Regions from separate parts of the Aliivibrio friggae genome, predicted to be linked through region 3. Evidence: predicted binding sites of a transcription regulator. Region 3 holds the regulator's gene; each other region holds the start of a gene.
What was found. Region 3 encodes CRP, which controls carbon source genes, mostly activating them, when cyclic AMP is high. Its sites were predicted from a motif close to TGTGANNNNNNTCACA; they were not measured.
Positions count from the first base shown of each region.

Region 1: the regulator CRP is predicted to act here: its motif matches at 4,717-4,732, upstream of AC2INI_RS17435 (glycogen/starch/alpha-glucan phosphorylase).
Region 2: the regulator CRP is predicted to act here: its motif matches at 2,622-2,637, upstream of AC2INI_RS05710 (NupC/NupG family nucleoside CNT transporter).

Region 1 is NZ_CM170649.1:883,081-891,326, forward strand. Features, by position in the region: gene AC2INI_RS17420 (TetR/AcrR family transcriptional regulator) at 1-599, shown strand, start outside; gene AC2INI_RS17425 (polyprenyl-phosphate transporter) at 707-1,627, opposite strand; gene malT (HTH-type transcriptional regulator MalT) at 1,762-4,467, opposite strand; gene AC2INI_RS17435 (glycogen/starch/alpha-glucan phosphorylase) at 4,864-7,317, shown strand; gene malQ (4-alpha-glucanotransferase) at 7,376-8,246, shown strand, end outside.
Region 2 is NZ_CM170648.1:1,213,573-1,221,818, forward strand. Features, by position in the region: gene AC2INI_RS05690 (class I SAM-dependent DNA methyltransferase) at 1-186, shown strand, start outside; gene AC2INI_RS05695 (LysR family transcriptional regulator) at 269-1,132, opposite strand; gene AC2INI_RS05700 (hypothetical protein) at 1,232-1,408, shown strand; gene AC2INI_RS05705 (LysR family transcriptional regulator) at 1,503-2,438, shown strand; gene AC2INI_RS05710 (NupC/NupG family nucleoside CNT transporter) at 2,724-3,929, shown strand; gene AC2INI_RS05715 (glucosaminidase domain-containing protein) at 4,164-5,072, opposite strand; gene AC2INI_RS05720 (peptidylprolyl isomerase) at 5,165-5,662, opposite strand; gene bla (class A beta-lactamase) at 5,713-6,564, opposite strand; gene AC2INI_RS05730 (1-aminocyclopropane-1-carboxylate deaminase/D-cysteine desulfhydrase) at 6,607-7,524, opposite strand; gene AC2INI_RS05735 (YajD family HNH nuclease) at 7,606-7,950, opposite strand; gene AC2INI_RS05740 (methyltransferase family protein) at 8,022-8,246, shown strand, end outside.
Region 3 is NZ_CM170648.1:2,599,231-2,607,476, forward strand. Features, by position in the region: gene cytR (DNA-binding transcriptional regulator CytR) at 1-24, shown strand, start outside; gene AC2INI_RS11980 (SPOR domain-containing protein) at 199-774, shown strand; gene hslV (ATP-dependent protease subunit HslV) at 965-1,489, shown strand; gene hslU (ATP-dependent protease ATPase subunit HslU) at 1,512-2,846, shown strand; gene AC2INI_RS11995 (OsmC family protein) at 2,933-3,334, opposite strand; gene crp (cAMP-activated global transcriptional regulator CRP) at 3,580-4,212, shown strand; gene AC2INI_RS12005 (2-oxoadipate dioxygenase/decarboxylase family protein) at 4,282-5,076, opposite strand; gene astD (succinylglutamate-semialdehyde dehydrogenase) at 5,089-6,546, opposite strand; gene astA (arginine N-succinyltransferase) at 6,559-7,575, opposite strand; gene AC2INI_RS12020 (aspartate aminotransferase family protein) at 7,727-8,246, opposite strand, start outside.

The DNA of each region.
Region 1 (8,246 bases), on a different replicon from region 3:
AACTGACACGATCACAGCAAAAGCACCTTGATATTATCAATGCGGCAAAAGAAGAATTTATTGAGCACGGTTTTCTTGCTGCCAATATGGATAGAATTACCTCATCGGCTGAAGTGTCTAAACGTACCCTTTATCGTCATTTTGAAAGTAAAGAAGTGTTATTTGAATCGGTATTAACCATTATTAATGATTCAGTAAACGAAAACGTTTCTTATCAATTTGATGAAGAGAAAAGTACCGAAGAGCAATTGAATGATATTGCTTATAAAGAGATAGAAATACTTTATCAAACCTATGGTATTTCCCTTGCTCGCACCATAGTGATGGAGTTTTTACGCCAACCAGAAATGGCAAAAAACTTAATAAAAAATATCTACAGTATTCGAGCGATAACGCAGTGGTTCAATACGGCTATTGAAGCTGGGCGATTAAAGAATGTCGATTCAAAATTAATGACAGATGTGTACGTGAGTCTGTTTCAAGGCTTGCTATTTTGGCCGCAGGTAATGAATTTAGATACTGAACCGACAGGCGATGCGGTGAAGAGTAAGGTAGATACGGTGACGTCTATTTTTATTCAATCTTATGGTATTAAATAAGTGGTCCCAACTAAATAGAGATCTAATAAAAATGGCGGTGAAGATAAGGTGGATAACCTTTCTTTCACCGCCATTTTTGTTTCTATAGCTTGTTCAAAAAATACGTATTACTTGTCGTTTTTCTTTGCGTACATTTCTAAACCAACCACTAAGCCGATACCTAGAATTACACCAACAACAGCAAAACCAATAAGTGCAGGTTGTTGTGTTACTTGCTCATAGTTGAATGGTGATAGGTTGTGCTCAATCAATGGTACTTGCTCGCCTTTTGAGTTGGTGCGCCATTCAATCACTTCTTTCCAAGGCCAGATCTTACCTAATGTGCCCGCCATTAAGCCGGTTAAAAAGATTAAGGTAATATCACGGAATCTTCTTAATAAGAAAGAAAGTACGTGTGAAAAGCTCAGTAGGCCAATGGCACAACCTGACGCGAATAGTCCCATTGTGACTAAATCAAGAGACTTGACTGCACCAAGAACAGGGCTGTACATACCAATAAGTAGAAGAATGAAGCTGCCTGAAATTCCCGGTAAAATCATTGCACAAATGGCAATTGAACCAGCAAGAATATAAGTAAAGGTTGATGGTGTCATGGTCATTGGGTTTAGAACCGTAATGCTATAAGCAAACGCGGCACCCGCCAATAACATAACAAAGCGATCTAATGACCATTTCTCAATTTGTTTTGCGATATGAATGATTGAGATGATGATCAAACCAAAGAAGAATGACCACAGAGGAATAGGGTGCGTGTGCAGCATCCATGTGATGACTTTTGCGAGTGTTAAGATGCTCGTTAAAATGCCACCAAAAAGAGAAATAAGGAAAAAACCATTAATGTGTGCAAATGCCGCTTTAAATCCTTCACGTTTCCATAACCCTAAAATAGAAGGATTAATGCGACGGATGCTTTCTAAAAGCGTGTCATAAATACCAGTAATAAAGGCAATCGTACCACCAGATACACCAGGAACAACATCAGCTGCGCCCATTGCCATACCTTTAAAGAATGTCGTTAAATAGTTCATTTTAGCTCTATATAGATGAAAAAAAACTTATGCATAATGCACGAAGGTACGTGATTATACATAAGTTTTGTATAAAAAATGTCGTAAAAATGATTATCCCAATATCATTAATGAGATAATTGTTGGCATAGGCACTACTTCATCATACTTACTAGCTCATCAGCCATGGCAATCGCTGCTTTTCTATTCGCTAAATTTAGTTTTTGATATAAATTACGAATGTGAGTTTTGATTGTGGTTGGAGCCACATCAAACTCTGCAGCAATTTGCTCGTTACTAAAACCTGAATAAATTAATCCTAATACTTGCCACTCTCTATGAGTAAGAGGGCTTGTTCTTATCAGCTCTGGGACCTCTGGATTATTAATCACTTTTTCAATAAAGGTTTCATCAAAATGGGCAGAGCGAGAGCGTTCATTATTTGATAATGCTTTTTGTAATTGCTCAATACGATGCTTTTCAAGCTCAGTAAGATTTCCTTTTTGCAGTAATTTTGCTAATGGCTTTAAGGTGTTGCGGCCTGCCATTAAGAAACTGCCAATGATCCCCGTTTGATTCGATTGCTTTATTGCCAGGTGCATTGCTTCAATTGATTCATTTATTTGCTTATTCTCATACAACAACACTGATTCCATAATGGCATTACGGTTAATATCGGTGAGTAATTTATGTTGCTGAGCAATGGTTTGAGAAGCTTGCAGTGTTGCAATCGCCGTTTCAATATCTCCTAAATGGAAATAGGCTCTGGCAATATTGCGCCATTGAAGCTGAGTAAAGTGATTACAACGAGTTTCAGGTTTTTCTGTGTGCGTTAACCAATAGCTGATTGCTTCCGTATTGCCTTTCGCCTGCCAATAGAAAAGCTGAGCTGAAGAGGCATTGGCTTTCCAATCAATATGATAATCCGCTTGGCTTAATAGCTGCTGGCATTTTTCTAGATAGCGCTCAGCTTTGTCTAGTTCACCACGAGCTACCGCTAAACGAGCAAGCATTGAGTAACCACGTAGGTGTTTGGTTTCATCAAACGGAGAAAGAACATCTAACCCTTTCCATGTGCACTGTTCTGCTTCATCAAAACGAAACCAGAACCAGTAGATCTGCGCGCGTGAACGTAATAAAAATTCATGTAAAGGCAGCTGACCTAAATCTTGGTCTTCAATCAGCTTGAAGCCATTATCTTGTAAATCAAAAGCGGCTTGCATGAAGCCCTGTGCCATTAATATTTCACTTTGTTGCAAAATAGCCCACAACGCTTGGTGATAAATATTATAGGTCATTGCCATCTTTTCAGTTTGCTGCATTAAGGCAAGTGCTTGTGCAAGGTTTCCTGAAACGTGATGGTATTCGCCAATTACAGATGTCGCGACTATACGGCTGCGATATTTATTGGTATCTAACTCTTCAAGGGCTTTTTCTGCAAAGGCGAGGGCAGCTTCAGGTTCATTTTTGTTGATAGCAACTTGAGCGCGTAAAGCATCGAGTTCGCCCTGCATTTGTCTGTCTAACGCAATATTACGTGCAGACATCTCTTTTTGCCCTTCAGATAGTAGGTCATCCACTTGTAAGTAGTTGTGCTGGCTTTGCGCTAACCATGCTCGAATGATAACTAATCGAGGAGAGGTAAATAACACCTCGGGATCCAATTGCGTAATGGTAGATTCAAGTAACGTAAGCTCGCCATTATTGAATAGATGCCAGCCATACTGCGTTAAGATCTCTGCGACTAATTGATCATCTTTAGCATTTTTCGCGTGGCGAAGTGCTTGATAAATATTCTTTTGTGATAGCCAAGCGTTTGCGGCTTTTTGCTGCAGCTGTACTTCTTCATGCGCTAAATAGTTTTGGCGTTGATGCGTTAAGAACTCAGCAAATAAATTATGGAATTTATACCAGTCTTCTTTATCACTATCGCTATTAATGAATAGACCGAATCGGTTTAGATTCTCAATTAATAGCTGTGCGTCATTTCGGCCTGTGACCCTGACCAGTAGCTGGGTACTAAAGTGTTCGAATACCGCACAACGCATTAAAAAGTGTTGGGTTTCTTTATCTAAATGATCAAACACTTCTTCAGCAAGATAATCCCACAAATGGGCATGATTAAGCTGAGCCATCGCCTGTGTTGAGTTACTTAAAGACTGATTATTTTGAATACTATGCAGGGCTATGAGCTGTAAGGCAGATGGCCAACCTTCAACGTGTTTGCGCACGTTGGTAATTGATTCTTGGTCAATGTCATCGTTAAGACGTTGGTTAAAGAAAAGAGACGTTTCTGATTGGTCAAAAGCTAAACTTTGATTATCAATTTCAATCAATAGATCTCGAACTCGTAAATTGGCTGTGTTTAGTGGCGGTTGAGAACGACTGGTAATAACCAGAGTGAGATTATCAGGCAAATGCTTAAGGAAGAATTTTAGCCCAAGATGAATCGCGTCATTGGTGATTAAGTGATAGTCATCGAGTACGAAATAGGCTTCTTCTTGAAATGGGATCAGCTCAGTAAATACTTGAGAAAACAGACTAGATAAAGAGGCAAATTGACGTTTCTCTGTTAATGCTTTTGAGTGAGGAAGATCTAGTCCGGTTGCATTACTAATGGTTTGAACAAAATATTTAGCAAATTTATATTCATCATTATCACCATCATCAAGGCTATACCAACCTGTGGCCCCTTTACTTGATAACCACTGTGCAGCCATTGTTGTTTTGCCATAGCCAGCAGGAGATCGAAATAAGACCAATTTATAATGAATGGCATCTGCAAGTGTATTAAGTACACGCTGTCTTATGATGGCGTTATGCAAGCGTCTAGGAAAATGTAATTTCGATGGTATTAACATAATTATTGTTCTTCTTAAAAATACTAAGAAGATTATCCATAATATTGGAAAAGAATGTCTCATCTACGCCCCATAAGTGTGATCTATGTTTCTTTTTAGTTATGGTTTGTTTTATAAATCAATCTCTTCTATTGCGTTGTATGATGTAATTTCTTAAATGTTCCAAACTGTGATCTTGTTATCATTTTGTATTTAATGCCACAAAACTGTGCCAGTTATCACGTCAAATCCCCCTGTAAGCCTACAAAGTTTGAGTTATATCACGCTAAATTATGCTTGTTTTTACTACGCCTTTCTTGATTTTAGTCTCCGCCCCCAAGGAGGAGGATGCGACTATTATTCGAAACAGGCAGGATTACTCACAGTTGATTTATGAACCTTCGTGAGAGATACAAGATGAAAACGAACAACATCAAAGATTTTGATAAAGCGTCATTTCAAGCTTCTGTAAAGCAGCATTTAGTAACGACATTTGGTGCTGATGAAAAAACAGCCACTTCTAAGGTATGGTATTTAGCGATGGGTAAAGCCCTAGCTGAACTAACCACGTTTGACCTTGTTGGCACTGAAAATGATGAGAAAATTAAGAACGCACGTAGTGTGAACTACTTATCTTTAGAGTTCTTAATTGGTCGTTTAACAGGTAACAACTTAATTAGCATGGGTCTTTATGAAGACATTACCGATGCTATGGGTGATCTAGGACATAACTTAACGGATTTGTTAGAAGAAGAACGAGATCCTGCATTGGGTAATGGTGGCCTTGGTCGTCTAGCTGCATGTTTTATGGACTCATTAGCAGCGCAAGAGTTCCCTGCTATTGGTTACGGTCTGCATTATGAATACGGCCTGTTCCGTCAGTCTTTTGATGACTGTCGTCAACAAGAAGCACCTGATGCATGGCGTGGTGTAGAAGGCTACCCGTGGGAAGTGGCTCGTCCTGACTTTGCACAAAACGTTGGTTTTTACGGTAAAGTTGAAACGTACACTGAAAATGGCGAAGAGAAACGTCGCTGGGTTCCTAGTATGTCAGTTGAAGGTATGCCTTGGGATTTACCAATTGTTGGTTACCAAAGTGATACGGTTTATCCACTGCGTTTGTGGGAATGTCGTGCTAAAGCACCGTTTAGCTTAGCTAGCTTTAACAATGGCGATTACTTTGAAGCGCAACATGCTCTAATTGATGCGGGTAACGTAACGAAAGTCTTGTATCCGAATGATAACCACGAGAAAGGTAAAACACTGCGTTTAATGCAGCAGTACTTCCACTGTGCATGTTCGATTGCAGATATCTTACGTCGCCATGATGCGGCAGGTCATAAGATTGAAGATCTTCCAAAATACGAAACGATCCAACTAAACGATACTCACCCTACCATTGGTATTCCTGAGTTGATGCGTATTCTAATTGATGAGCGTGGCTTAACATGGGATGCAGCGTGGGCAATTTGTTCGAAGACATTTGCTTACACTAACCATACGTTACTTCCAGAAGCATTAGAAACGTGGAGCGAATCGTTAATTTCTCGCTTACTTCCTAGACATATGGAAATCATTTATCACATTAACTATCTATTCTTAGAAGGCGTAAAACTGAAATGGCCTGGCGATGTTGATAAGCTACGTAAGCTTTCAATCATTGAGGAAGGTACGCATCGTATGGTGCGCATGGCAAACTTATGTGTGGTTTCTTCTTACGCTGTGAATGGTGTTGCGGCACTTCATTCTGAGTTAGTTAAGCGTGATTTATTCCCAGAGTTTAATGAATACTTCCCAGGTAAACTGACGAACGTAACTAATGGTGTGACTCCTCGTCGTTGGTTGAAGTTCTGTAATCCAGGTCTTTCTAACTTGATTTCAACTAAGATTGGTAATGACTGGCCAGCAGATCTAGATCAGCTACGTGATATTGCAAAATTTGCTGATGACGCGAAATTCCAAAAAGAGTTTATGGCCGTTAAGAAGCAAAACAAACAACGTCTTGCGGATTGGGTTCAAGAGAACATGGGTATTGAATTAAATACTGATGCTATTTTTGATGTTCAAATCAAACGTCTGCATGAATACAAACGTCAGCACTTAGATCTGTTAAATATTCTTTCTTTATACCACCGTATTTTGAATGAACCTGGCTTTGATATGCACCCACGTGTGTTCTTCTTTGCAGCGAAAGCAGCTCCGGGTTACCACTTAGCAAAAGAGATCATCTTCGCTATTAATAAAGTGGCTGAGAAAGTAAATAACGACCCTCGTGTATCTGACTTCTTAAAAGTCGTCTTCATTCCTGATTACCGAGTGAGCATGGCTGAAATCATCATTCCAGCAGCTGACGTTTCTGAACAAATCTCTACCGCAGGTAAAGAAGCATCGGGTACGGGTAACATGAAAATGGCCCTAAACGGTGCATTGACTGTCGGTACAATGGATGGAGCAAACGTTGAGATCCGTGAAGAAGTAGGTGATGAAAACATCTTTATCTTCGGTCTAGATGTTGATGAAGTTGAAGCGCTAAAAGCATTAGGTTACAACCCATATAAATATTATGAAGCCGATTCATTACTGCAAGCGTCATTAGACCTATTGGCTGGTGATGAATTTACTCCAGGTCAAGTAGGCCTGTTATCTGCAACGCGTGACAACCTACTTTATGGCGGTGACCCGTACCTAGTATTGGCAGATTTCGCGGATTATGTTCGTGCTCAAAATGACATCGATGCGGCTTACCGTGATCAAAAGCATTGGGCGAAAATGGCGATTTTAAACACAGCACTTGTGGGTAAATTCAGCTCTGACCGTAGTATCCGTGACTATGTGAATAACATCTGGAAATTAAAAGCCGTTAACCGTTAATTTGAAATTAAAAATATAACAATGAGGGCAGTATTATGCTGCCCTTGGAGAAAAAGCGATGAAAGATAATAATACTCTACATCAAATCGCAGAGCAGGCTGGGCTAGCAAATAGTTACGTAAGTGCTTGGGGCGATGAAGAAAAAGTCAGTGACGATACCTTAATTCGTTTACTGGCTTCTTTGGGTTATGATACTAAGAATGAAGCTACATTGCAGCGTTCTTCTGAAAAAATGCAGAAGCAAGACGTGTTAGCGCCGGTGTCTGTTATTCGTGATAACGAGCCACTTCAAGTTTCTATGCAGTTAGGTAAAAGTGCTCGCATTAGTGAATTCAGTTGGAAAGTAACGACTGAAAATGGTGAGGTCCTTGAAGGTTACCTGCAATCTCAAATTGTAGCGGATGAGCGTGAAAAGGGTGGGGTATTATTATTTTCTTTACCAACATTACCTTGGGGATATCACACATTAGAAGTGATTCGTAAGCGCCGTAAAGCTCCTTACGTGATGACATTAATCGTGACACCTCAAGTTTGTTTTAAACAAGATGCAATTAATCAGGGGAAGAAACTGTGGGGTCCAAGTGTTCAACTTTATACACTAAGAACCGCTCATAACTGGGGTATTGGTGATTTTGGTGATCTAAAACAGTTGGTTGGTGATATTGCAAACCGTGGTGGTGATTTTGTTGGTTTAAACCCAATTCATTCACTGTTCCCTGCAAACCCTGAAGGCGCAAGTCCATACAGCCCATCTTCTCGTCGTTGGTTAAATATTCTGTATATTGACGTGTGTTCAGTACCAGAGTTTGCACTGTGTAATCAAGCACAAGAGTTGGTTGGCAGTGCGGAGTTCCAGCAGCGTTTGATTGAAGCTCGACAATCTCATTGGGTAAATTATACCGAAGTGTCAGCGCTTAAAATGAGTGTGT
Region 2 (8,246 bases), 1.4 Mb from region 3:
GAAGTTCAATTTTACCGTCGTTCGTTAACTGAGTTAGTCCAAGCACTGACAAATTCAGGACTTGTCGTCACTGCTATTTCTGAAGGTAAAGTCTCTGAAAAAGTAAAAACTATTTCTGAAGAAAGATATGAACACTTATCTAAGAATCCAAATTTTATCTTTATTAAATGTCAAAAGTTGGGTTAGCTATTAAGGTTTAATACAAGTAATTCAATGCTATTAATTATGTGAAGATGATTATTTAGTAGCATTGAATGGTTAACTGTATTTATAGCTCAAACATTTCTACAGAGTGTTGATATAACCATGAATGAGCTTGGCCAAGATTATGATTTTTTATCACGACACGGTCTATATGTAAGAGCCAATTTTTCTCTTCTGAGTCTACATCGAGTATCTTTAATGCTTGATTCTTATTTGTTAGATGGTCAGGAACAAACCCCCAACAATCATCAACCGTCAATAATGATTGCAGAGCATTTACATTGTTCGTTTTAGTTACCGAAGATGAGAAATGAACATTCCAAGGGCTATGCATATTAGTCAATAATATTTGATGGTATCGCTTTAATTCATTGAGATGAATAGATTTTTGTGAGTGAAGAGGGTGATCTTTATTGGCTACCATCGAAATAGGTAAATAACCTACCAAACCAAGCTCGACTTTTTTAGGAAGAGCATCATTACACAGCATAAATCCAATAGAGGCTTTTCCTTGTGCTACTAATTCAGATATTTCTTGATTCTCTGCGGTATTAATATTCAACTCAGTATGTGGAAATTGCTGATAAAATTCGTTTATCACTTTGAAAAACGTCGGAGTCAGTAATAACTCATTTATAACGATGGTTAATGTATCTTCTATTCCGAGACTAAAAGAGTTGAGCATGGTCTCAATGTCTTTCGCTTGGGATAGTAAATGGATGGATTGGATATACAAACGCTTACCGTGAGGTGTCAGTGTAGGTATTCGGGTCGAACGGTCAAAGATCTCCACTCCGGTGTCTATCTCTAAGTTAGCAATAGCAGTACTAATAGCTGATTGTGCTTTTCCCAATTTTCGTGCCGCAGCAGAAAAAGAACCAGATTCAACACATTCAATAAGCGTTTCAAGTTGCTGAAGATTAAACATAACATCCATCTATTTATTAGATACTAATTAATTACAATATATCAAAATTTTGAATGAAAATAGTGAAACTTAATTTTAGTACATAAATAGGTTGTCTTTATGACTCATTCAGTTTCTCAAGAAAAAAGTTCGGTTCAGCAAGAGATGGAAGCATTAAAAGCGCGTTTAAATCAAAACAAACAAGTAATGCAAGGTTCAACAAAAAAATCGGAATCAACAGAATTCATGTCTTTAATGATTAAAAGTGCAGGCACATTTGAAAAAGAGTCAAAATAAAAGAATGGATATTCTTACTCTCATTTCTTTTAATTGAGGAGGTAAGTGTTATTATCCGCCGCCCGTATTCCCTTTGAAATAAAGGACAAGAGAGATGCATGATCGTGCCAGCCAAATGGTGATATTTTACGCCTTAGCCAAAGCGGGTAGTTTTACTGCTGCAGCAAAACAAATGGGTGTGTCTACCTCTCATGTAAGTAAGCAACTGGGAGTACTAGAGGCGAATTTGAATGTGAAATTAGTTCAAAGAACGACTCGTTCGCTCATTCTTACGGATGCAGGGCAACAGTTTTATCTGTACTGCGAAAAAATGTACAGTGCGATGACCGAAGCCAGCGCAATTATGGATAATGAACGTGACGGTGTTGCAGGTATTTTGCGGCTAGGGCTATCGCAGTCTTTTGGCACTATGCATATTATCCCTGCGATTGATAAATTACGTCAGCAATATCCTGAGCTACAAGTGGAAGTTCGCTTGTTTGATCACCGAGCAGATATGCTTAAAGAGGGGTTGGATTTATGGGTGACAAACTTTGAAGACTTGCCTGAGGGCTATGTTGCTCAACGTTTAGCAGATTCACACTTTGTATTGGCAGCATCGCCCGATTATCTAATTGATAAAGCAGTCCCTCACCATCCTCAAGATCTCACGGAGCACAATTGCTTAACGTATCAGAGCCGTCACCGTGATTACAGTAATTGGGATTTCAGCAAAGGCAATGAAGAGTTGTGTGTCAAAGTTTCTGGGAACTATCGTGTTGACTTAGCAGAAGCGGTAAGGGACGCGGCTATTTCAGGGTGGGGCGTCGCCTATTTAGCCAGTTATTTATTAACCAATGAATTTAATGATGGCAAATTGATTCAGCTCTTACCTGACTGGAAAGCGAGTCAAAAAATGCCAATTTATGCGGTTTACCCAAGTCGTAAACACTTGCCAAGAAAGATAAGTGCGGCCATTGATTTCTTACGTCAGCATATTGGTCAACAGCCATATTGGGATAAAGCGTTAATGAAATGGGTTAAGTTATAATCAAAGTATTATATGGTCGATATTGGCATTGATTAAATTAAATACAGCGCAATGATGCCTTTTTAATCAATGACTTAAATTCATTATCAGCCTTGAAATAAATATATTTTCCATACAGCAACAATACCCTTTCCAAATACCGCTCTTATTTTATAAATCAATAAGTTAAGATGACCTACAAAACGTGATCTAAATCTCATTAACAGGGCGTTAGCAACCTCGACTTGCACGCAAACCTTTGCGCATTAGAATGCAGGCTCATTTTCGATAGCACAGGTTTCTATCATGACATCGCTACTTGGTATTTTTGCCATTTTACTATTTGCTTACCTATGTTCGACTGATCGCCGTAATATCCCTTTAAGAACTGTCTCTTTGGCGTTTGGCTTACAAATCCTATTTGCTCTATTGGTACTTTACGTTCCTGCTGGTAAAGAAGTTCTAAATTCAGTAACCGCAGGCGTTTCAGGCGTGATTGACTATGGCCAACAAGGAATCGCGTTTCTGTTCGGTGGCTTAGCGACAGGTAAAGTCGGTTTTGTATTTGCCATTAACGTACTTGGCATTATTATTTTCTTCTCCGCGCTAATTTCAGCACTTTACCATCTTGGTATTATGCCTAGAGTAATCAATTTTATTGGCGGTGGATTACAACGCTTATTAGGCACAGGACGCGCAGAATCACTTGCAGCGACGGCAAATATCTTTGTGAGTATGGTAGAGGCTCCACTTGTCGTTAAACCTTATTTGAAGCACATGAGTGATTCGCAGTTCTTTGCGGTGATGACCTGTGGTTTAGCGTCAGTAGCTGGCGGTACTATGGTAGGTTACGCATCTCTTGGTGTGGATCTTAACTTCCTTATCTCAGCGGCATTTATGTCGGCACCAGCTGGCTTATTAATGGCTAAAATGATGGTTCCACCGGGTGATGAAGCCAATAATGACGATGAAATTACTTCAGTAGAAATCGATCACGCAACCAATGTATTTGAAGCACTAGCGGATGGCGCAATGTCTGGTTTACGTATTGCAGTAGCAGTAGGTACCACGTTATTAGCATTCGTAAGTGTCATTGCCTTATTAAATGGTTTGCTTGGCCATGTCGGTGATTTCTTTGGCTTAAAACTAAGCTTTGAATTGATCCTTGGTTACCTATTTGCACCAGTCGCTTTCTTATTAGGCGTGCCATGGAACGAAGCGATCCTTGCGGGTTCATTGATTGGTAATAAGATCGTAGTCAATGAGTTTGTTGCCTTTATTCAATTGATGGAAGTGAAAGATCAACTAAGCCCACATTCTGTTGCGATTGTTACCTTTGCTTTGTGTGGTTTTGCCAATATCTCAACAATGGCGATCTTGATTGGTGGTTTGGGTAGTCTTGTTCCTGAGCGCCGTCCGTTCATTGCAAAAATGGGTTTCAGAGCGATTACTGCAGGCGTATTAGCAAACTTGATGAGTGCCGCGATTGCCGGTGTGATTTTGTCGCTTTAAGATTATACCAATCTACATAAGTATTTGATCATTCTTGCTTGTTAAAATCGATTATATCTGCGTTTTAAATTTTGTAATTAGATCCACTAGTTACTGTAATTTATGCCTTGCTCTAATCGATTTTTCCTACGCAATTATCTGAACAACTACTTATCCAGAATGGTGTTAATTACTCAATTTCAAATAAAGAAAAGGTTGCGATCAAAAAGTCGCAACCTTTATTTTTTCTAGATCCTAGTCCTCAAATCTCACTCGAATCGGCGTTGAGCTATCAAATGTAACCTGATCAAAACTATCTAATTTATGATGCTTAATTAGAGATTGTAAATTTTCAACATAAGCGTCACCACGAGTAGAGTAGTGAGATAAAGCCTCGACTAACTCATACCCTGATAATTTACCTTCACGACTTAGTTTTTTACGTAAAATCCAAAGATCTTTATAAGCCGATGTCGTATTTAGGTTATACATATAACGAGCAGTTCCTGCGAACAGGTTATCAAATGCAGCAACTTTTACATGCCCACCAGGGGTACTTAAATACTTACCGCCTTTAGAAGATAAATGCTCTCCATATAATCCATTCCCTTTAACTGCGAAATAACTGGTTCCCCAGCCACTTTCATCAATTCCTTGAGCGAGAACCATACCGACAGGAATAATATCTAGGCGTAAAAGCAGGTCATCAATGCTGTTTGATTTAATATCATAAGACGTCATTAACTCATTTAGCCATACTGTTTCTTCTTTCGACCATTCACTTTTAGGCTGTTTCGATAGCGTAATTACGTCATTTCTAACCGCACTTATGCGTTTATTCACCTCAATAATTGTAGGCAGTAATAAACGAATAAACCCTGAAATTTTCTCTTGAACAGGTAACGAATTTAAATCACTAGGAAGATTCTCAACAAAGAACGCTGGGATTTGATCCGTGCTGCTAACATTCGCTAATTGATACTGATGCAGCTTAAATTGATTGATAAGCGATTGAGCTGAGTTAAGTGTGGTGACTTTTACTTCAGGGTAGGGATTGTGGATCTTCTCTGGTGAAATAGGCAATTGAGTATCCGCAAGAGTGCTAGAAGATGCGATGAGAAGTAAAGAGGCAGAGATATGTTTTAACTTTTTAGATAAAGACATAAATGGAGTTCCATTTTAATATTAATCGGATCGAAAACGGCGCTATATTCAGCACCGTTTTTAGTGTTTATGTGGAGTTAACAGTCGCTCTGTTATTCTTCTACAATAGTCACTTTCTCGATCACAATACTCTCTTTTGGAACATCGTCAAACTCACCGATAGATTTAGTTTTAATTTTTGCAATTTTCTTAACTACATCCATACCAATAGTGACTTCACCAAATACTGCATAGCCCCAACCAGCGTTAGTGGTGGCAGTGTGATCAAGAAAAGTATTGTTGGCGATGTTGATAAAGAACTCACTGGTTGCAGAATGAGGTGCATCAGTACGCGCCATAGCGATAGTGCCGTTTAAGTTTTTCAAACCACGGTTCGCTTCATTCACAATCGGTGCGCGCATTTCTTTTTCTTGCATGTCCGCAGTAAAACCACCGCCTTGGATCATAAAGCCTTTGATAACACGGTGAAAAATAGTGCCTTCGTAAAAACCCTCTTGGCAGTATTTTAAGAAGTTTTTTGAGCTTACCGGTGCTTTTTTTTTGTTAAGCTCAATGTGAATGTCGCCAAAATTGGTGGTTAAAATGATCATATAGTTAATGTCTATTTAAAAGTTAATTGAGAAAGATTATACGTAGTTTCTTAGTTTATGTTGAACTCTTTGAATATAGCGTTACCCACTTCCACAATAATTTGGTTGCGTGAGGCCATATCTAAATTTGTTTGAGTTAAGTAGATAGAGATAATGATAGGGGCGCGTTTGTTACTCCAAACAATGGCCGTGATCCCACGCGATCCAAATCCACCAGCGCCAGAGCGATCAGCAATTGACCACTTAGCAGGTAAAATAGAACGTAATAGCGGATCAGATACCTTGTTATCGACCATCCAGACCTTTAGTGTGCGTTTGTCTTTGGTATTAAGTGTTTGACCAAATAATAATTCGTTGAGTGTATTTGTCATCGCATTCGGAGTAGTCGTATCTCTAACATCTCCCTTTTGAGCTTCATTTAATGCAGGTTCAATACGGTCTAATCGAGTGATATTGTCTCCAATTAAACGTAAGAAAAGCGTGAGTGAGCTAGGGGTTCCAATCTCAGCTAGTACGATATTTACAGCCGTGTTATCGCTCATTAGCATGGTCGCTTCACAGGCTTTTTCTGTACTAATCGTCTCGCCGATTAACTTTTCAGTGATAGGGGACCATGGAATAATGGATTCTTTGGTGATCCTTGTTAGCGCATCTTTATCCAAGAGATCATTGCTTGAGTTATAAAGCATCTGAGCACAAGCCAGAGTTTTAAAGGTACTCATCATAGGAAAGCGATGGTCGCCTTTATAACTCCATGTTGTATTTGTTTCGGTATCTAGAACTGAAACACCGATAGTGCCAGAACTTGATAATTCAATGGCTTCAACGGTTTCTAATAGAGAAGAAGCCATTGCGGTGTGAGAGAGCAAAGTTAAACAAAAAAGAAGAGTGATACGTTTCATTATTACGCCTAAAGGGAGGGCTGTTGTATATACAGTGATAGATTAATCAAATTTTCGTTGATAGCGAGGCAGCATACTTTCATTACCTAACAAACCACCTTGGTGGATGTACAGTAGAGTCTGATTGGTGTTGTTTAGTAACCAATCACTCAAGCAACGCCACATCAAAGGATCGTATAGAAGCTCAAATTCAACGTCAGTTTGTAAGAGAAGCGTTTTCCACATCTCGTAATCGTGACGATATAACTTCCCAAAATGGTGTTTTTTCGTTGGCGTGAGAATTTCAGGATGATCTGTTTCACCAAGCTCTAAAAATTGCTCGGTAAGATAAGAGTTTCCGCCGACACAAGCACAGGTAATCACTTTTATATCATGAGCTTTTAAGTGCTTATGAAGAAACAGTGCGGTTGTTCCTGTACCAGAAGGCAAAGCCACCGTCAGAGAGGAGAGTTTTTGTTCCTTCTTCCATTCAATAAGCTCAATGGCCAGTTGCTTTACCCCACTTTCAGCTAAACCACAGCGTCCACCTTCAGGCACAAATAACTCATGCTTTTTTGGTTGCCTAACTTGTTGAATGTAATCCAAGCTGCCTAGCGTGCTACCGTTATCTAGTTTGGCATTTTCAGTGTCATTCAAGGCAATAATATTAGCCCCAAGATCTAACGCAGCGCGATAGTTTCCTTTTGGATTTTCTTGTAAAAACGACGGGATATGATCAACGTAAAAGTCTAATTGCCAGCCTTTTAATTGAGCCAGTGCCGCTAACGAGTAAAGTGAGTTTGCCTGTGGTGAACCATAGCCAATAATCGTGGTAATCGCAGGGAAATCACCGTCTAACAATCCCATAAACTTACGAGCTTTGTTGCCAGAAAATTGAGGGTGAAGTTTATCATCGCGCTTTAAATAGAAATCGACACCATTAAATTGATGCTGAGTTACTGGGCTGTTTTGGATTTTCATGATGAGATATAAATATAGAGTGTAGGGAAGGAGAAATGACCTTTCAGTGGGTTGAAAGGCCATATAAATCTGTAATGAGAATTACTTTTTCATCATTGATTTTAAAGCAGCAAACGGGTTGTGCGTTGCGCCTTGGTGATCATCTTCACCCGCTTTAATTTGAGATCCGTATTGATCATGCTCTGTGTATTTAGAATGCTCATGATCGTGACAGAAAAGACAAAGAAGCTCCCAGTTACTGCCATCATTTGGGTTATTAGTATGATCGTGATCTTTATGGTGAACCGTTAATTCACGTAAGTTTGAATAGACAAATTCACGCGCACAATTACCACAAACCCAAGGGTACAGTTTTAATGCTTTTTCACGGTAACCAACTTCTTGACGGGCATAAGTGGCACTAGAGCCATAAAAATCTGATGACATATAAATCTCGACTGCTAAAGTTAATACAATAATTATATGGAAAGAATATACCACGTTTTTAAGGAGAATAAATGCTATCAAAACTAGAACTGAGAATTCCACCGCCGTTAGTCATGCTACTGTTTATGGTAACTGTATTTGGCTTTGATAAAATAATGCCATTTACTCTATTTTATCTACCATGGTTAACTTACGCTTCGGTTATTAGCTTAGTCACGCTTGGTGGTGTCATTGCATTGTGGGGAGTGAAAGAGTTTAAAGATGCCAAAACAACAGTCAATCCACTCAAGCCAGAA
Region 3 (8,246 bases):
ACCGCACCACCAAAAAATCGTTAAACTTAAGATTAAAACGATAGATAATGAGAATGATTCATTAGAAATGGTTCTTTAAAGTAATCTATTTGTCTAAATAGTGACTTTTTGCGTACTTTTTTACACAAGTACTGGTATGAGTTCATACAACTGATTACCATGAACTACTCTCTTTAAAATCTAGTAAAGTAAAGAACTGTGGCTAATAAAGATTACGTAAAACGTGGACGCTCTCCTAAGAAAGCGACAAAAAAAACAACCAAGAAAAAAGGCGCTAAGCAACCTGTATCGACAGGTTCAACGCCATGGAAAGCCGTGGCTGTTGCAGGCCTCTTAGTTGCTGTTTTTGGCTATGCACTTTACTTTTTAAACGACGCTCCAACACCAGAGAAAAAAACAACGGTAACGGAAGTCGCTCCAGTAAAAACGAAAAAGAAAACCAATAGTGAAGATATCCCTCCAATGCCAGAAGAGCAATGGAGCTATATGGATGAACTGCCAAATAAAGAAATTGAAGTCGTACAAAAAGATCTGAAAGTCTCAGAGATCCCTTACATTATGCAATGTGGTGCCTATAAATCGAGCTCGCAAGCTGAAGAACGTAAAATGGATATCGCTTTTCAGGGTTTAAGCTCAACGGTACGAAAAAAATCAGGAAGCAGCTGGTATCGTGTCGTTCTTGGCCCATACAAATTTAAACGTGATGCAGAAAAAGATCGCCATAAATTACAACGCGCTAAAATTGAGCCTTGTGCAATTTGGAAAGATCAATAATCACGTAGCATAAGAACAGCGATTAAAATCGCCAATAGCATCACACATTTAAAAAGGAGCGCATTGAGTGCTCCTTTTTTCTATCCATTCAACTTGAAAACCCTTCCCCTTCCCCCCATTACAGTAGTAATAATCATGAAGATGGTGCCATGCTTTAATTAATGACATTATCGAATAAGAGGTTTTACTCGTGACTACAATTGTTTCTGTACGCCGTGAAGGCAAAGTCGTGGTTGCTGGCGATGGCCAAGCATCTCAAGGTGATATGATCGCCAAAGGTAACGTTAAAAAAGTACGTCGCCTATACAATGATTCAGTACTTGTTGGCTTTGCAGGCAGCACTGCCGATGCCTTTATTCTGTTCGACCTGTGTGAACGTAAATTAGAAATGCACCAAGGCAACCTAACTAAAGCTGCGGTTGAGTTAGCAAAAGAGTGGCGCAGTGACCGTACTCTACGTCGTCTTGAAGCAATGTTAATCGTTGCTGATAAAACGACCTCTTTAATCATCAGTGGTACAGGTGATTTAATCAATGCTGATAATGATCTATTAACTATTGGTTCTGGTGGTTACTTTGCTCGCTCTGCAGCGACGGCATTACTAGAAAACACCGATTTAGATGCTCGTGAAATTGCCACAAAAGCACTGACTATTGCTGGCGATATTGACGTCTACACTAACCATAATCATACCGTTGAAGAACTGAACGTTTAACGACAAATAATAAGGAATACCCATGTCTGAGATGACTCCTCGTGAAATTGTACACGAATTAGATAGCCATATTATTGGTCAAGATAAAGCAAAGCGTTCAGTGGCAATCGCATTGCGTAACCGCTGGCGTCGTATGCAACTTAACCCTGAGCTTCGCTCTGAAGTAACGCCTAAAAATATTTTGATGATAGGTCCAACAGGTGTTGGTAAAACTGAAATTGCCCGCCGTTTAGCTAAATTAGCAAACGCGCCATTCATTAAAGTTGAAGCGACTAAGTTCACCGAAGTTGGCTATGTTGGCAAAGAAGTTGATAGCATCATTCGTGACTTAACTGATGTGGCAATGAAAATGACCCATCAACAAGCGGTAGAAAAAGTAAAATTCCGCGCTGAAGAGCAAGCAGAAGATCGCATCCTTGATATTTTATTACCACCAGCACGCGATGCATGGGGTAAAAATGAAGAAGGTGATAATAACTCTGGCACTCGCCAATCTTTCCGTAAGAAATTACGTGAAGGCAAACTAGACGACAAAGAAATTGAAGTTGATGTTGCAGCCCCTCAAGTTGGCGTAGAGATCATGGCTCCTCCTGGTATGGAAGAGATGACAAACCAACTTCAAGGCATGTTCCAGAATCTTTCTGGCGGCGACACCACTAAAAAGCGCAAAATGAAGATTAAAGATGCGCTTAAAGCACTGACTGAAGAAGAAGGTGTGAAGCTGGTTAATCCTGAAGAGCTAAAAGAACAAGCCATCTTCAATGTTGAAAACCATGGCATTGTCTTTATCGATGAAATTGATAAGATCTGTAAAGGCTCAAACTCTCAGTCTGGTGATGTTTCCCGTGAAGGTGTACAACGTGATTTACTTCCGTTAGTTGAAGGTAGCACAGTAAGTACTAAACACGGCATGGTAAAAACAGACCACATGCTATTTATCACATCGGGTGCTTTCCAAATGGCAAAACCATCTGATTTAATCCCAGAACTACAAGGTCGTTTACCGATCCGAGTTGAGCTTGAAGCACTTACAGCTAATGACTTTAAACGTATTCTAACAGAGCCAAATGCATCGTTAACAGAGCAATACATTGCTTTATTGGCGACAGAGAATGTGAATGTTGAATTTACTGAAGATGGGATTAGCCGTATTGCTGAATCTGCATTCCAAGTGAACGAAAGCACAGAAAATATTGGTGCTCGTCGTCTGCATACCGTGATGGAGCGTCTGATGGAAGAGATCTCTTATGACGCATCAGAAAAAGACGGTGAAAGCCTTGTGGTTGATGCAGATTATGTCACTTTGCGTTTAGGTAAATTAGTTGCAGATGAAGATTTAAGCCGCTTTATCCTGTAATAAATAATTATCACACCAAAAATAAAGCCTTACTCTATAAAATGAGTAAGGCTTTTTCTTGATTGTCATTTAATCAAAAATAGCGATTAAGCTAAAATCTCCCAAGAATGTGTCATTTCAATGCCTTCCCCCAGCATTAGACACACAGAACAATATTTTTGTAATGAATCCGCAGTCACCTTCTCAACAACTGCCTTATCAAGATCATGACCTGATACTTCGAAGTGAATATTTACATGAGTAAATATTTTTGGTGCCGTTGCTCTGCGCTCACTTGATACTTTTGCGATGCAAGCTGTGACTGCTTGATCTGCTGATTTCAAACCATCAACAACATCAACTGAACTGCAGCCACCCGCAGCCATTAGCACTAATTCCATTGGGCTTGGTGCCTTTTCTCCACCATTACCATCCATTACAACAGAGTGACCAGATTGAGATTGACCTAAGAAAGTAAATCCATCAATCCATTTAACTTCAGCGTTCATAAAAGCCTCTTTACTATATAAAAGGAAAACTCGTGATCCATTTCACGAAATTGTGCCCTTGGTCGCACATTTCATACGATCAAAGTCAAGAAATCAACGGCGAAACAGGGTATGATTTTATCAATTATCTCAACGAACATGCAGCCTTGTTCCGATAACCATATTGTATAGGCCAAACTGATATTTGGCTCAGTTATTTTAAAATGGACATCGCCTACTTGGCAAACGCAGAGGAAGTATAAAGTATGGTTCTAGGTAAACCTCAGACAGATCCAACATTAGAGTGGTTCTTATCTCATTGTCACATTCATAAGTATCCTTCAAAAAGTACTTTGATCCACGCTGGTGAAAAAGCTGAGACTCTTTACTACATCGTAAAAGGTTCTGTTGCTGTACTAATTAAAGATGAAGAAGGAAAGGAAATGATCCTTTCTTACCTTAACCAAGGTGACTTCATTGGTGAGCTTGGCTTGTTTGAAGAAGGTCAAGAACGTTCAGCATGGGTTCGTGCAAAAAGTCCTTGTGAAGTTGCTGAGATTTCATTTAAGAAATTCCGTCAACTTATCCAAGTAAACCCAGATATTCTGATGCGTCTTTCTGCTCAAATGGCAACTCGTCTACAAATCACTAGCCAAAAAGTAGGTGATTTAGCATTCCTAGACGTTACAGGCCGTATCGCTCAGACTCTATTGAATCTAGCTAAACAACCAGATGCAATGACTCACCCAGATGGCATGCAAATTAAGATCACTCGTCAAGAGATCGGTCAAATTGTAGGTTGTTCACGTGAAACTGTTGGCCGTATCTTGAAGATGCTTGAAGAGCAAAACTTGATTTCTGCACACGGTAAAACAATTGTAGTTTACGGTACTCGTTAATTTAACGCTACCTTAAACAAATAAAAACGCAGCCCTTGAGCTGCGTTTTTTTATGCCTAAATTTTAGAATTAACTGTCTGTGCTTTCAAAAATCTTATCAGCAGATGCAGCGACAAATCCTGTATATATCTTGCCATTAGGTAGCGAATAACGCTTAGCAAACTCATAAAATCCACCAGGAATTTCAAACTCACCCTCAGTAAAATTCACTTTCACTTTATCCGCCATTGTTGATGACTGCTCTAAGTAAACCTCAGGAGAGCCTTTCACTTCACCACCCACTTCGTTCATTGCAAAACCTGCATCACGTAAGTGTTGGTTCACATCAACCACTTCAGCAAAGGCTTCAAGCTGATTAACGTAAACCGTAAAGTGATTAGCGCCATAACCATGAGCCGCTAACCAAGAAGCGTACTCACTTTCCTTCGCTAATACTTGATAGTCTTCGAAACTTAATGTCCAAGGCCTACCGGAAGAAAGAAAATCACTGGTGGCAAAATAGTGGGCTGGTACTTGTTCAACCAAGCCATGAATAATGTCCTGTATTTCAGGTGATAGCTCTTCTACTAATAATTCACTAATAAAAACGAGTGGTGCATTAGGATCTGGGTGTTCAAAATGCTGCGCTTTCAGTTTTTTAGCTTCAAAGTCATAAGTCTCACACGCTTTATAGCCTATTGCTAAAAATGGTGCAGCAAGAGTCTGTAGTCCAACTTTAGGTAAATTAAACGTACGTAGCGCAATATGATCGTTAATCAGTTCATCGTTATTAGATAGTAATTGATGAACCTTCCCAGCAGATGGGGATAAGCGCGCAATATAATCTTGCCACAATGACGAAAATAAAGAGTTTACATTATTCATGTTTATCGCCTCTTATAGAGTTAAACCCGGAGAGAGTTGAGCTGGAATTTCACACGCATCTCCTTCCATTGATGCCATTGGGTATGCACAATAATCCGCAGCGTAATAAGCACTTGGTTTCATGTTTCCTGATGCACCCGGACCACCAAATGGCGCGTCACCACTTGCTCCAGTCAGTTGACGGTTACGGTTTACAATACCTGCACGAATATGCTCTACAAAATATTCCCACTCACTGTCATCCGTTGAAACAAGGCCTGCCGATAAACCATAACGAGTGTCATTAGCAAGCTCTACGGCTTCTTCTAATGTCTCGTAACGCACCACTTGCAGTAATGGTCCAAAGTATTCTTCATCTGGTAATTCAGCAACCTTAGTCGCATCAATAATACCGGGTGAAACGAAGGCATGACCTAAGCTTTTGGCTTCGAGTAAAGACTCGCCACCCAAGTCTTGTAAACTCTTCTGGGCGTTTAGAATAAATTCTGCCGCTGCGACTGATATTTGCGAGCCCATAAACGGAGCGTTATCAGCAAACGGTTGGTCAACAACGATACTTTTTGCCACTTCAACAAGGCGAACTAACAATTCATCGCCTGCTTTTCCAATAGGAACATATAAGCGACGAGCACATGTACAACGTTGACCCGCACTAATGAATGCCGATTGAATAATGGTGTAAACTGCCGCTTCTTGATCACCAAAATCTTTTGAAATAACCATCGGGTTATTGCCGCCCATTTCTAGAGCCAGCATTTTTCCTGTGTCTCCTGAGAATTGACGATGCAGGATATGTCCAGTATTCGCACTACCGGTAAATAACAGGCCATCAATACCTTTAGCGCCCGCTAACGCTTCACCTGTTGCACGAGCACCTTGTACTAGGTTAATCACACCATTTGGCAAGCCTGCTTGTTGCCATAATTTCATGATCACTTCACTGGTCCATGGCGTCTGCTCTGAAGGTTTTAGCACGACTGTGTTACCGGCAAGCAGTGCTGGAACAATATGACCATTAGGAAGGTGCCCAGGGAAGTTGTACGGCCCAAAGACAGCCATAACACCTAAAGGGCGATGTCTAAGTACAATTTTATTTCCTGCGGCTTCTCGCTCTTTATAGGGCGTTCTTTCATGATAAGCACGAATAGAAATGGCGATCTTACCAACCATCGCACCGGCTTCCGTTTTGGTTTCCCAGAATGGTTTACCGGTTTCTTTAGCAATCACTTCTGCTATTTGATCTGCATTTTCTTTTACTAACTCAGCAAAACGCTCAATGATCACTTGGCGCGCTTCAAAAGGCTGTTTTTTCCACTCAATAAAGGCATGGCGTGCCGCACCAACGGCTGACTCAACCTGTTCTTTGGTTGCGCTGTTCCCTTCCCACACCACTTCACTGTTGTACGGGCTTACTGATTGTATTGTTTCACCATTACCTGAAACCCAATCCCCTGCAATCCAATGTGTCATATCCTTTGTCCTCTATTGAGCTAATAAACGTACGTAATCATCCACTTCTACTTGCAATGCCGTTGCCGCTTCTTGTGTTAAATGAACGGTATCGGTCGCTTTATCATAAGCGGCGGTGGTTGCTGTTGCTCTGAAATTCTCAAACGATGTATTTGCAATTAAATACTGCTGCGAGCTGTTATGCTCAGTGATGATCACTTTAGCTTTAAATGAATTTCGCACTGATTCAATGCTGCGCAAATCACATTCAACCGTCGGCCCTGCATCAAAAATATCGACATAACCTCGACAGCGGAAACCTTCATTTTCTAATAGTCTTAGAGCCGGTTTAGTATTGTCATGTACCTTACCAATCACCGCTTGCGCTTCTTTACTTAATAAGCTGACATAAATCGGTAATTTAGGCATAAGATCCGCAATAAAACCTTTATAACCAATCCCCGTTAGGTAATCAGCTTCGGTAAAATCGATCGAAAAAAAGTGCTTTTGTAGCCATTTCCAAAAAGGAGATTGCCCCTCCTCATCTGAGACACCACGCATTTCAGCAAAAATGGTATCTGAGAAACGGTGCGGGTGCTCTGCCATCATTAAAAAACGCGCTTTAGACATTAAGCGGCCATTAAGACCTTCACGAAATTCGGGACGTAAGAAAAGCGTACAGATCTCTGTGCTACCAGTATAATTACTACCAAAAGTCAGTACTTTCACGACATTATTAACATTGAGCTTACGTGAGAAATGAACCACTTTACTGATGTGATAATTATAGAAAGGTGAATCCAAACCAACTGCGGCTTCTATCCCTGTCGTTCCCGTAACCTCACCGGTGACCGAATCTTCCCCAACCATAAGGTAACCTTCCGTGCCAGGGGATTGAACTTCTTTTTCAAAGCTCCCAATAGAGTGATCAATTCGATTTCGTAATTGCTCTTCATTGACAGGTAGTGAGGTAAAGCCGTGGCCAGATTCTACGGCACACTGATGAAGTGCAGGATAATCTTCCTGAGTGATAGGACGAATAACAAGCATCAATATTCCCTCCGATGCGATGTTTCATAGACTGTGCTAAGTCCAATAGATAAAACTTCAAGGCTATCTATTGGAATGAACACCTAGGTTTTAAATCTAAATAAAAAGAGGGCAACCCAAACTCCGGAGTTGCCCAAATCCCTATATGAATCTATTTATTTAATGACGCAAGTGCCTTATCTAAACGAGTAAAACCAAGCTCAACGTCTTCTTTTGTGATCACTAATGATGGTGTAAAACGAACTACATTCACGCCAGCCACAAGTACCATTAGGCCTTGTTCTCCTGCGGCAACAAGGACATCACGAGCACGACCTTGCCATGCTTCATTTAATGCTGCGCCAAGTAGTAAACCTTTGCCACGGATCTCTGCGAACATATCGTATTTTACATTTAACGCTTCTAATCCATCGCGGAACCATTGCTCACGCTCTTTTACGCCAGCCAATGTTTCTGGTTTGGATACTTCTTCAATCACAGCTTCAGCCACTGCACACGCTAATGGGTTACCACCATAGGTTGAACCGTGAGTGCCCACTTTTAAATGTTGAGCCAACTCTGTCGTTGTTAACATGGCACCAATAGGGAAACCACCACCTAACGATTTTGCTGTACTTAAAATATCAGGGGTAACACCTAGACCTTGATAAGCATAAAAGTCACCAGTACGA